Regions from separate parts of the Weizmannia acidilactici genome, predicted to be linked through region 2. Evidence: a T-box and tRNA genes for the amino acid it is inferred to sense, from the RefSeq annotation. Region 2 holds a T-box; the other holds one or more tRNA genes.
The links. The T-box of region 2 lies ahead of ileS (isoleucine--tRNA ligase). A T-box ahead of a tRNA ligase gene usually reads a tRNA of that ligase, here a tRNA-Ile.

Region 1 (6,294 bases), on a different contig from region 2:
ATTTGAAAATTGGGATGTTCCGCAAGCAGCATCGCAATCGGCGTGGACCGCGATCCAGGGCTGACCACGGCATGGCGGACGCCCATCGCGGACAGCTGCCTGATAAAAGTTGCCAAATACGTTGTCATGATTTCCTGGTGTTCCACTCTATTTTCCTCCTAAAGCACGCAGCATCGGGGTAAATTTGACACCCGTTTCTTTATACTCTTCTTCCGGTACTGAATCTGCGACCACGCCGCAGCCGGCATAGAGGTAAGCGTGGTCCTCTTTCAAAAGCCCTGACCGGATACCAACGCAAAACTCGCCATTGCCCCTGTAATCCACCCAACCGAGCGGCGCCCCGTAAAGCCCCCGATCCATTTTTTCCAGGCGGCGGATTGCTTCCAAGGCGCATTTCCGCGGGATTCCCCCGAGGGCAGGCGTCGGGTGCAACGCTTTTGCCAATTTAAAAATTGTCGTTTCTTTATCTTTAACCGTGCCCGTTACCGGCGTGTACAAATGCTGGATATCGCGCATTTTCATCAATACCGGCGCATCCGGCACAATGAGTTCGCTGCAAAAAGGTGCGAGCACATTTTGGATCATAGAAACGACAAAACGGTGTTCGTTTAAATTTTTCTTATCTGAAAGCAGCATTCCGCCCAATTTCAGATCTTCTGCTTCATCCCGGCCCCGTTTGATCGAACCGGCCAGGCAAGTCGATAAAATTTCACGGTCCGTTTTCCTGATCAGTCTTTCCGGCGAGGCCCCCACAAAACTTTCATTTTCCTCTTCCAGCACAAACAAATAGCTTTCATGCTGCTGTTCGGACAAAGCTAAAAGCACAGCATCAGGGTTCACGGCACCGTCATAAGCCATCTCCATTTTTCTTGCGAGCACGACTTTATCCATTTCACCTTTTTGAATGAGTCTTACCGCATTCGCGACACTTTCTTTCCATTTTGCCGCGCTGATTTCCCGCACATATTTTACTTTCGGAAGAGCCGGATCACGAGGACTTTTTGTTAAAAGCCTGCGTGCGGTTTCTTCCGCTCCCCGCATGCCGCCTGGCAGGTCCTGTCCATTTGAAATTGCATTTACGGTGAGGTAGACCGCATCTTTTTTAAAGGTAAAAAGAATTTGCGGAATGCGGAATATCCCCTGCCCGAATGCTGCCCATTCCCGTTTTCCGAGCGTCTGATCAAACGCAAAACCGCCGAAAAGAAGCGGGCCTGTCCCCATTTCCTGGATTTCCTGATCAATTTCCATCCGTCCCGCCAGTTCATTCCATTCTTTTTCAATCTGCGCAAAACCGTCCGCTTCCGTGACGCGAAAGGTGCGCACATCGCCGAATCCGATAAATACAATTTCACGCTGTGGATCCTGCCAATAAAACCGGTTTCCGTAAAAGAGATGAGCGCCCGCATTAAATAATTGAAATGGTCCGGGCACCGCTTGGCAGTTCACCACCTTGCTGTACAGTTTTTGGACCGGCGGATTTTTCTCCTTTAATATATATGAGTTATTTTTAGCCAAAAGATCTCCTCCAAACAAAATCATACTTAAGGCCAATCCATCTATTCCAGTATTCCGGAGCAGAAACATTACATTTTTGTGAACATATCCTTCTCTATTATATAGAATCCGTCAACCGAATTCAGCAAAACGGCTTAAAATAAGATTCTGTTACAAATACATTGACACTTTATGATTATTTACCTAAACTTTAAATGTACTAATTTTGTCATATATTTTTTGATAGAAAGATAAAGGAGAGAAAGATGATGAATGCGCAATCTTCTCCGGCAATCCACCCTGATAAAGGCTGGCGGATTTGGTGGCAATTGACGCGTCCCCATACATTAACGGCCGGATTTGTGCCCGTGATCCTTGGTACAGTGCTGGCTTTGGGCAAAACCCGCATAGATCTGATGCTGTTTGCGGCTATGATGGTGGCAACACTTTTAATTCAGGCTGCGGCCAATATGTTTAATGAATATTACGATTTTAAGCGTGGTCTCGACAATGAGCATTCCGTCGGGATCGGTGGGGCGATCGTCAGAAACGACGTAAAGCCAAAAACCGTGCTGCATTTAGCACTTGCGTTTTTTGGCGCGGCCATTTTGTTCGGCGCCTATATTTGCGCGGAAAGCTCCTGGTGGATTGCACTTATCGGGTCTGTCTGCATGCTTGTTGCGTATCTTTATACGGCAGGGCCTTTCCCGATTTCATCCACCCCGCTCGGTGAACTGATTTCAGGCTTTTTCATGGGTGTCATTATTATATTACTATCATTTTTTATTCAGACAAAAACGATTACATGGCCGATTGTATTTGTCTCGATTCCGATTATGATTCTAATCGGTGCGATCATGCTGTCCAATAACATCCGCGATTTGGACGGCGACAAAGCAAACGGCAGAAAAACGATTGCGATCCTGCTCGGGCGGAAAGGCGCCATCATCCTTTTAGCCGTGATGTTTGCCCTTTCCTACCTGTGGATGGTCGGGCTCGTCTTATTCGGCGTTGTGACCCCGTGGGTGCTGCTCGTGCTTGTCAGCGCGCCGAAACCGGTCCGTGCCATTAAAGGATTTATCGGAAAAAGCGAACCGATCCAAATGCTGCCTGCCATGAAAGCGACGGCACAAACGAATACCATTTTCGGGCTGCTTTTGTCCATCAGCTTTTTAGTCGACCACTTTTTCTAAATACCATCAAAACAAAAAAAGCGGCGGGGATCATGCTGTTGGCATACTCCCGCCGTTTTTATAGCTACCTGCCCGTACTTTGTCCGGTAGACTTTCGCAATCGCCTGGACGCGGTCCGATTTTCTGTAAATGTTTGGGATGTGGTTCTTCACCGTATTGACGCTGATATTCAAATAATCCCCAACTTCCTGGTTATTGCAGCGTTCAAGCACCAAATAAAGCACATCTTTTTCCCTCGGCGTTAACGGAAATCCGGATATGCTGCCAAACCGTTTCTTTCTCCAAAGCCATCGCCTGCCCCAAAATACCTTCGCCGATATAAAATGTTTCTCCCAGCAGCGCAGGCATATTCGTTTTTTGGATTTGATACGCTTCATCTTCGATTTTCCCCGCATAACCAAGAACTTTCTATATTTCCAAGCAGAAGGTCAAATAGTTTTGAAAGAAGTTGGCTGATGCCCATTTTTCCGTCTGTAAAATCATTGATTAAGCGAAAAACAGGCTGGATGCCGCTGCAATGAATAAGGGAATCCCCCGCCATCGTAACAAGGTCCGGATTCAGCTTCGCATACTTTTCAACCGCAGTCTGTCCGTTTTTTACTTCATACACGGCTTTTGTAATCATGTCTCTCAATTGCATCCGCATGAATACGGCGTCATCCGTAAACAAATACTCTTCCCATTCCAAACTCCCTTTATCTCTGTCTGGTATTGGAACTAATCGAGCGTTAAAACAGGACCTCGATGACGAATTCCTTTTCCGCAAAACATCTGAATGTTCTTAATACGAAGAACGTACACAGGTTGATCCTAAAGCGGAGGCTTTGGCGAATCAAAGGGAATCAGCTCTTGGTTTCTAAGGCAATTCGCTGCTGTGTATATGAGCCATCTATGGGAGACAGTGCACCGGGGTGACGGGTTTCATCGGATTTTTGAAGGACAGTTTGAATAATTTTGGAAAGGAGCTGGTATTCACCAAGAAAAAGAAAACAAAATGTCTTTATAAAATCTTAAAAAAGGACTGTCTCAGTTTGATATGCTCCCCTTAAGGTAGACAGATTAAAAAATAAAAAATCTGTTTTACCTTAGGGGAGTTTTTCTATGTATAAGCAATATACTACAGAGTTCAAGCTTGAAGTTTTACTTGCATATGAAAATCGAGAATGTACCATTCAAGAGCTTTGTAAAAGGTATAAAATTACTAAATATTCTTTAAGACAATGGTTGAAGGAATTTGGAAAAGCGGGTTTAGAACGTGCTAATACTTGGAAAGGTTATACCAAAGAACTTCAGGAAGCAGCTGTAAAAGATTATTTATCTGGTGAATTCTCACAGTACGAGATTGTTAGGAAATATGGTATTTCAAGTAGATCAGTACTTCAACGATGGATTAAGGAGTATAATAGCCATAGAGAATTAAAGGATACGTCGAAAGGAAAGACAAGCTCTATGACTAAAGGAAGAAAAACGACTTGGAATGAACGGATACAAATTGTGCTTGATTGTTTGAGGAACGGAAAAGACTATAAAAAAACAGCAGAAACTTATGAAGTTTCTTATCAACCAGTATATCAATGGGTGAAGAAGTATGGAAATGGTGGGGAAGAAGCGCTTAAAGACAAACGAGGAAGAAAAAAAGAAGAAGCAGAGTTATCTCCAGAAAAGAAAATGAAACGGGAGATGAAAAAGTTAGAAAGAGAAAATGAACGCTTACGTGCGGAGAATCTATTTTTAAAAAAGTTAGAGGAAATCGAAAGGAGGCGAAAATAAACCAAATCCGATTTGAAGACAAGTATGTATCCGGGAACTTCATGAGAAAGAGCACCGAAGCATTATCTTATTATGTGAAATCGCAGGTATTTCACGAGCTGCTTACTATAAGTGGTTGAAACGTTCGTCTTCCTCCCGAGAACTTCAGAATAAAGAAATCATAAAAGAGATGAAAGTTCTCCATGAGAAAGTGGACGGCATCTATGGTTACCGTCGAACGGCTTTGAATATAAATCGAAAGCTTGGTCAGCTCTTCAATCACAAACGTATTTACAGACTGATGAAAGTTGCCGGTATACAATTTGTTATTCGAAAAAAGAGGAAATATTTACATAAGTATCAGACATTTGAAGAATTATCTCTTGCGATTGATGAGTACGTCCATTTTTATAATTATGAAAGGTATCAAAAAAGACTAAACGGCCTTAGCCTCATGGAATATAGAGCTAAAGCCGTTTAGATATTTTTTTATTATTTCTACTGTCCACTTGACAGGGGGCAGTTCAGATTAATACTGAAACAGCCCTATTTTCTAATATGACCCGTACGGGATTCGAACCCGTGTTACCGCCGTGAAAGGGCGGTGTCTTAACCGCTTGACCAACGGGCCATGAATGGCGGAGAAGGAGGGATTTGAACCCTCGCGCCGCTAATCGCGACCTACACCCTTAGCAGGGGCGCCTCTTCAGCCACTTGAGTACTTCTCCATATGGCTCCGCAGGTAGGATTCGAACCTACGACCAATCGGTTAACAGCCGATTGCTCTACCACTGAGCTACTGCGGAATGGAATGGGCCTAAATGGACTTGAACCATCGACCTCACGCTTATCAGGCGTGCGCTCTAACCAGCTGAGCTATAGGCCCGTAATGGAGCGGGTGATGGGAATCGAACCCACGACAACAGCTTGGAAGGCTGTGGTTTTACCACTAAACTACACCCGCATGAAAGGGCGGATGATGGGAATCGAACCCATGAATGCCGGAGCCACAATCCGGTGCGTTAACCACTTCGCCACAACCGCCATACGCATGTAATTTTAAATTATATCTAAATGGTGGCTCGGGACGGAATCGAACCGCCGACACAAGGATTTTCAGTCCTTTGCTCTACCGACTGAGCTACCGAGCCAAAAATGAAGCGGTCCCGACGGGAATCGAACCCGCGATCTCCTGCGTGACAGGCAGGCGTGATAACCGCTACACTACGGGACCAAATTGCGGGGGCAGGATTTGAACCTGCGACCTTCGGGTTATGAGCCCGACGAGCTACCAGACTGCTCCACCCCGCGATAATAAGATAACAATGATATGGCGGAGGAAGAGGGATTCGAACCCCCGCGCGGTGTAACCCGCCTGTCGGTTTTCAAGACCGATCCCTTCAGCCGGACTTGGGTATTCCTCCGTAACGAATTCAAAAAAAATATAAATGGTGGACCTTGTAGGACTCGAACCTACGACCGGACGGTTATGAGCCGTCTGCTCTAACCAGCTGAGCTAAAGGTCCGGAAACATAGCGGCGGAGGGGATCGAACCCCCGACCTCACGGGTATGAACCGTACGCTCTAGCCAGCTGAGCTACGCCGCCATTATCCAATCTATATTTGGTGGAGCCTAGCGGGATCGAACCGCTGACCTCCTGCGTGCAAAGCAGGCGCTCTCCCAGCTGAGCTAAGGCCCCTTTTTTGTCATCATGGTCGGGAAGACAGGATTCGAACCTGCGACCCCATGGTCCCAAACCACGTGCTCTACCAAGCTGAGCTACTTCCCGGAAGGAAATTAAAACGCGCCCAAGAGGAGTCGAACCCCTAACCTTTTGATCCGTAGTCAAACGCTCTA
Region 2 (6,294 bases):
GCGGAACAGGCGGTCGATAAAATTGCCTACCGCACCGCCCAAAATGAGCCCGAGACTGATGCCGAGCAATAACCTGTTTTTGGCGTATTTTTGGATGTAATAAATAATACCGGCAACCACGGCCACAGTAATCACATAAAACAGCCACATTTGCCCTTCCAGTATGCTGAAGGCAGCGCCTGTGTTGCGTGTCGATGTAATAAAAAAGAAGTTCGGGATGACTTCGATGCTCTCCCCGATGTACATATTTTTTAAGACAAGCCATTTTGTCAGCTGATCAATGCCGATTACAATGAGTGCAATAGCATAATATAAAATAAACAATTGGTTTTCCTCCGCCCCTGTTTGTGTGGCCGCACGACTTACTTTGCCGCCGGCCGCATGTTTTCTTTCTGCATTTTACCATAAACAAAGGGCAGCGAAAAGAAAAGGACTAATGGAATATGTCATATGGGACGGGTACTTTTCCATACACCCAGATATTCTGCCAGTCCGCCGGCGACAGAAGCGTCGGGATTTCCTGCAGCCACTCCTGCGGAATTGCGTCTTCATCCACGGTATTGATTCTGGATAAAGCCGTTTCGATATCTTTTTGTTCTTCTTGAATCAAGCTTTGCACAACCTCGTGCTTCGATTCATAAGCGCTTAATTCTTCTTTCAGGGATTGCAGTAACGTCTCGATCTCATTGCCCAATTCGCCCAGCCCCCCATTCAGGTTGTTGCTTTTAGCATTCCCGGGCTGCCGGCGGATTTTCGGAAAAACGTTTACTAAAAGTAACAAAATCATGTAATGGTAAGCTGTTTTTCCAGCATAAAAAACCGGCGCTGCACCCGTAATAGAAGCAGCACCGGCTTCACCGAAATCACACTTGCGCATTCAACGTTTTCACGACAGATGCGCAGCGCGGGCAAAGGGTTGGATGATCATGGTCATGGCCGACATCAGGTGTAACAACCCAGCAGCGTTCGCACGTTTCGCCTTCCGCTTTTTCCACAATAATCGCGGCATGTTCCAATTTTAAAGCATTTTCCGGCGCTTCATCAAGCGAACCCGCCACTTCAAACCCGGAGATGATGAACAATTGTTTTTTGCTTTCCGAAATGCTGTCCAGCAACGCTTTTGTTTCATCATTGACATACAAAGTTACTTTTGCGGTCAGCGATTTCCCGATCACTTTTGCATTCCGTGCTTCTTCCAATGCTTTCAGGACATCATCCCGCAGCGCCATGAAGGCATTCCATTTTTCTTCCAGTTCTGCAGCATTCGGATAATCGACATATTCAGGCATATCGGTGAGCTGCACGCTTTCTTCCGTGACGCCCGGGATATACTGCCAAACTTCATCAGCTGTATGCGGCAAAATCGGTGAAAGCAATTTTGTCAATGCAATGAGACATTCGTACAAAACGGTTTGCATTGCACGGCGTTCCGGATTATCCGCCAGTTCAATGTACAGCACGTCTTTTGCAAAATCCATATAGAACGAGCTGAGGTCGACTGCGCAGAAATTGTTGACGGCATGGTAAATGGTTGCATACTCGTAATGTTCATAAGCATCGCGCACTTCTTTTACGAGTTTGTTCAATTTCACAAGCATAAATTGGTCGACTTCGCGCAGGTCTTCGTAAGCAACCTTATTTTTTGCCGGATCAAAATCGTTCAGGTTCCCGAGCATGAAACGGAACGTATTGCGGATTTTCCGGTAAACTTCTGACACTTGTTTCAAAATATCATTGGAGATGCGGACATCAGCCTGATAGTCAACTGATGCGACCCACAGGCGGATAATGTCTGCCCCAAGCTGGTCGACCACTTTTCCCGGGGAAATGACGTTGCCGAGCGACTTACTCATTTTGCGGCCTTCCCCGTCAAGTACAAAGCCGTGGCTTAAAACACCGTCGTACGGAGCGCGCCCTGTTACAGCAACACCGGTAATCAGGGAAGAGTTAAACCAGCCGCGGTATTGATCTGAACCTTCAAGATACAAATCAGCCGGGCGTTTTAAACCTTCCTGAGAAGCCAAAACGCCTTGATGCGAAGATCCGGAGTCGAACCAAACATCCATAATATCCGTTTCTTTTGTAAAAATGCCGTTTGGGCTGCCCGGATGCGTGAATCCTTCCGGAAGCAGGTCTTTCGCCTCCCGTTCGAACCAGACATTGGATCCGTACTGGCGGAACAGATCGGATACGTGCTGGATGGTTTCTTCCGTGATGATCGCTTCGCCGTTTTCCGCGTAAAATACCGGAATCGGCACGCCCCACGCACGCTGCCGGGAAATACACCAGTCGCCGCGGTCTCGGATCATATTATGCATGCGGATTTCGCCCCAAACCGGCGTCCATTTTACATCTTTGATGGCTTCCAAAATATCATCGCGGAACATGTCAATAGAGGCAAACCATTGCGATGTCGCCCGGAAAATGACCGGTTTTTTCGTCCGCCAGTCATGTGGATACGAGTGCGTCAAAAATTTCAGTTTCAACAGCGCACCCGCTTTTTCCAATGCTTCGCAAATCGGTTTATTCGCTTTGTCGTAAAACAAGCCTTCAAATCCCGGTGCCTCTTCTGTCATCATACCTTTGTCATCAACCGGGCAAAGCACATCAAGCCCGTATTTTTTGCCAACGATGAAGTCGTCTTCCCCATGTCCGGGGGCGGTGTGGACGCAGCCGGTACCACTGTCGGTGGTAACGTGGTCGCCGAGCATGACAAGCGAGTCGCGGCCGTAAAGCGGATGTTTTGCCACAATATATTCCAAATTTTTTCCCGGAACGGTTTGAACCACTTCCGCATTTTCCCATTCCAGCACCCCGCTGACTTCTTCCAGTAAGGCTTCGGCAACAAGGTATTTTTGCCCGTTTACTTTTGCAACGACATAGTTGATATCCGGATTCACGGCAATCCCAAGGTTTGCCGGAATCGTCCACGGGGTCGTTGTCCAGATGACGATTTTCGTATCTGTGTCCAGGACGCCTTTTCCGTCTTTCACGTCGAAAGCAACATAAATGGAAGGCGATTTGATGTCCTTATATTCGATCTCCGCTTCCGCAAGCGCCGATTCGCTCGAAGGGGACCAGTAAACCGGCTTTAGGCCTTTGTAAATATAGCCTTTTTTCGCCATCTCGCCGAATACTTTAATCTGCTCGGCTTCATATGCCGGACGCAGCGTCAAATAGGGATGTTCCCAATCGCCGCGCACGCCAAGGCGTTTAAACGCTTTTCTTTGGCGGTCAATCTGTTCATAGGCATATTCTTCACAGAGCTTCCTGAATTCGGCAACCGACATGGCTTTCCGGTTCACGCCTTTTTTCGTCAGCTCCTGCTCGATCGGCAGCCCGTGCGTATCCCAGCCCGGCACATACGGCGCATGGTAGCCGGACATTGATTTATAGCGGTTGATGATGTCTTTTAATGTTTTGTTTAACGCATGGCCCATATGGAGATCGCCGTTTGCGTACGGAGGCCCGTCATGAAGGACAAACAGCGGCCTGCCTTCCGTACGTTTCATCACTTTTTCATAGATGTTCATTTCTTCCCACCTTGCCTGGATTTCCGGTTCTTTTTTCGGCAAATTTCCGCGCATCGGGAAGTCTGTTTTTGGCATTAATAGTGTGTCTTTATAATCCATTCTGATCCTCCTGCCTTCTTGTAATGCAATTTAGAATTTTCCGTTAGGTTCATCCTTGCCAAAAATCCATTAAAAAAACCTTCCCATCCCCAAAAATAGGGACGAGAAGGTTTCCCGCGGTACCACCCTAGTAGGCATAAGACGATGCCCGCTCGACATCCGTAACGTGGATGGGCCGCTTTTATCTACTGGCCATTTCGGCGTTCAAGGCAAGAACTCAAGGGGGATATTCAAGTTACGTTCTTTGCCGGGCTCCCACTGTCCCCGGTTCGCTTTGAAAGTTGGCGTAACCCTACTGCCCTGTCATCGTTTTTTCATATACAGTATTTAATGTAATTCATTATATGTGGTTTTTTTCCTTTTCGTCAAGCCTAATTTACTTCTTCTTCTTCAAGTTCGAGGTCCGTTGCGTCGACTTCAAACTCCATCAGTTTATCCCAATCATCATTATTGATGAGGTCAAGCTGCGCTTCGATCAGCATTTTGAAGCGTGTTCTGAACACTTTCGACTGCTTTTTCAGCTCTTCAATTTCCAAAGCGATTTTCCTTGCTTTCGAGAGCGCTTCATTGACGATCCGGTCGGCGTTTTTTTCCGCCTCACGGATGATCAGTTTCGCTTCTTTCTGTGCGTTTCCCTTCACTTCCTCCGCTGCTTCCTGGGCAACAACAATGGATTTATTTAACGTTTCTTCAATGGAAGTAAAATGGCTCAAGCGCTCATTTAAAGAAGCCACTTTATCTTCCAGGCTTTTCTTTTCACGGATCAGCATTTCATAATCTTTAATGAGCTGGTCAAGGAATTCATTTACTTCGTCTTCATCATAACCGCGGAACCCTTTGCTAAACTCCTTATTATGTATATCTAACGGCGTTAAAGGCATGTGGCCACCTCCTGTTCAATTTGCCTTCTTCCTTTTTCAAAAGATTGCCTTCCCTCCTTGTTATTATACTGGAATTCGACGATTTTTTGGGAAAATCCTGCTAATAAATCAAATTATTTTAATATACCCGCCACAATTCGCCATTTTTCTTTTTTTGTTTTGCCTTCCACCCGGAACATCCGGCTTCTGCCGTATCCCCGCACCGAAAAATAATCGCCCTCCCGGCACTGGAACGCCGGGTCTTCAACCGTTTTCCAGTTCACTTTTATAAGACCGCGCCCGATCAGCATTTGCGTTTTCTGCCTTGAGATATTGTAAATAGCGGATAGGACCGCATCAAGGCGCAGCGAACTGACCGTTGCCTTTTTTTCCTGCCATTCCTCTTCAACGCTAATGGCTTCTTCCAGTGTTTTTTTCACTATCCGGACTGTCGTTTTGCCGATCTGACGGAACTCCATTTGGATAAAGTCCGTATATTCCGCCGCAATGAAAAATTGGGTACGGCCGCCGCGGATCAGGATATCCCCGAATTTTTCCCGTTTTAAGCCGAGGGACATCAGGGATCCGAGCACATGCTTATGCTCAAATGAAACAAATTTGGACGGATATTCCACTTCAAATAATGCGATTTGAAAATCTTGCGTTTCAGGTGAAAAATAGTCGGGAAAAAGCAACATCCTTTTCCGCTCGCTCTCCGGCCTGCCGCCATAAGCCTGTACGCGAATCCCGCTTTGCGTCCCGATAATCATTTCCACAATTTGCTGCATGCGCGGATCCAAAAAATCCGTTAGTTTTGGCGCATAAGCATCCTCTACATACTGCCTCCAGGCAATCACCTTGTCGACAAACTCTTTTTCATCCGGCCGAAAATGCTGATAAATTGAATCCATAGAAAATCTCCTTTGAATGAAAAAAAGGAACAGACATGTCCCTTTTTTTGGAAAAATAAACGTTCAATCTTACTCACATCAACCACGAGAAAACCTGCGCAATCCCAGCTCTTGCCAAATCCAAAACGAAAAAAGCCACAATCGGAGAAATATCAATCATGCCGATCGGCGGGATAATCCGGCGGAACGGTTCCAAATACGGTTCCGAAATCCGCGCAAACAGGCGCCCGATCTCGGTATCCCTGATATTAAACCATGACATAAAAATGTAAATCAGGAGGATGTAGGAGTAGATTCTCATTAAAAGTAAAATGATTGTTAAAATTGAGCCTAAAATTGAATCCATTCGGTTTAAGGCCACCTCGTATCGTTATAATCCTGCTCCTGCAGGAATTCGGAAATTTTTCCGGAAACTTCGACGTTATCCGGCGTACAGAGAAAAATATTACTTCCGATCCTTTGGATATCACCCGCAATTGCATAAACCGTCCCGCTCAAAAAATCGACAATCCGCTTTGCCTGGTCATGCGGCATGCTTTGCAAATTGACGACGACAGCCCGGCGGTTTTTTAAATGGTCGGCGATTTCCTGTGCATCGGCATATACCCTTGGCTCTTCAAGAATAACTTTTGATGATTTTTGGACACTCTGCAGGCTGACAACGTTTTGCCGCGCATGCCTTACCGGTTTTTGTGCCGGCGGTTCAGGCTCCGGTTCGTATTCTTTTTCCATCATTTCTTCTTCCTGGTCATCGTATTCATCATCAAGCAAAAAAAACGACTTAAATTTTGTTTTTAATCCCATTCCTTTACACCTCCGTTTGTTTTAACGTGAACCGACAAGTGCGGTACCAATCCTTACAAAAGTTGCGCCTTCTTCTACAGCAATTTC

Region 1: it encodes a tRNA-Ile, which carries the amino acid that the T-box ahead of ileS (isoleucine--tRNA ligase) is inferred to sense. The anticodon was not compared.

Annotation. Positions count from the first base shown of each region.
Region 1 is NZ_BKZR01000003.1:104,621-110,914, forward strand. It holds gene menD (2-succinyl-5-enolpyruvyl-6-hydroxy-3-cyclohexene-1-carboxylic-acid synthase) at 1-146, opposite strand, end outside; gene GBH70_RS01935 (isochorismate synthase) at 148-1,515, opposite strand; gene GBH70_RS01940 (1,4-dihydroxy-2-naphthoate polyprenyltransferase) at 1,764-2,687, shown strand; gene GBH70_RS01945 (response regulator transcription factor) at 2,684-3,064, opposite strand; gene GBH70_RS17580 (response regulator) at 3,061-3,375, opposite strand; gene GBH70_RS01955 (helix-turn-helix domain-containing protein) at 3,789-4,457, shown strand; gene GBH70_RS17730 (IS3 family transposase) at 4,573-4,917, shown strand; tRNA gene GBH70_RS01965 (tRNA-Glu) at 4,996-5,067, opposite strand; tRNA gene GBH70_RS01970 (tRNA-Ser) at 5,073-5,164, opposite strand; tRNA gene GBH70_RS01975 (tRNA-Asn) at 5,168-5,242, opposite strand; tRNA gene GBH70_RS01980 (tRNA-Ile) at 5,249-5,322, opposite strand; tRNA gene GBH70_RS01985 (tRNA-Gly) at 5,327-5,400, opposite strand; tRNA gene GBH70_RS01990 (tRNA-His) at 5,408-5,480, opposite strand; tRNA gene GBH70_RS01995 (tRNA-Phe) at 5,512-5,587, opposite strand; tRNA gene GBH70_RS02000 (tRNA-Asp) at 5,598-5,670, opposite strand; tRNA gene GBH70_RS02005 (tRNA-Met) at 5,674-5,747, opposite strand; tRNA gene GBH70_RS02010 (tRNA-Ser) at 5,768-5,860, opposite strand; tRNA gene GBH70_RS02015 (tRNA-Ile) at 5,886-5,962, opposite strand; tRNA gene GBH70_RS02020 (tRNA-Met) at 5,970-6,043, opposite strand; tRNA gene GBH70_RS02025 (tRNA-Ala) at 6,061-6,136, opposite strand; tRNA gene GBH70_RS02030 (tRNA-Pro) at 6,150-6,226, opposite strand; tRNA gene GBH70_RS02035 (tRNA-Arg) at 6,241-6,294, opposite strand, start outside.
Region 2 is NZ_BKZR01000027.1:4,725-11,018, reverse strand. It holds gene lspA (signal peptidase II) at 1-324, opposite strand, end outside; gene GBH70_RS17220 (hypothetical protein) at 434-877, opposite strand; gene ileS (isoleucine--tRNA ligase) at 864-3,632, opposite strand; T-box leader at 3,727-3,948, opposite strand; gene GBH70_RS10720 (DivIVA domain-containing protein) at 4,004-4,513, opposite strand; gene GBH70_RS10715 (YlmH family RNA-binding protein) at 4,627-5,403, opposite strand; gene GBH70_RS10710 (YggT family protein) at 5,477-5,749, opposite strand; gene GBH70_RS10705 (cell division protein SepF) at 5,755-6,207, opposite strand; gene GBH70_RS10700 (YggS family pyridoxal phosphate-dependent enzyme) at 6,229-6,294, opposite strand, start outside.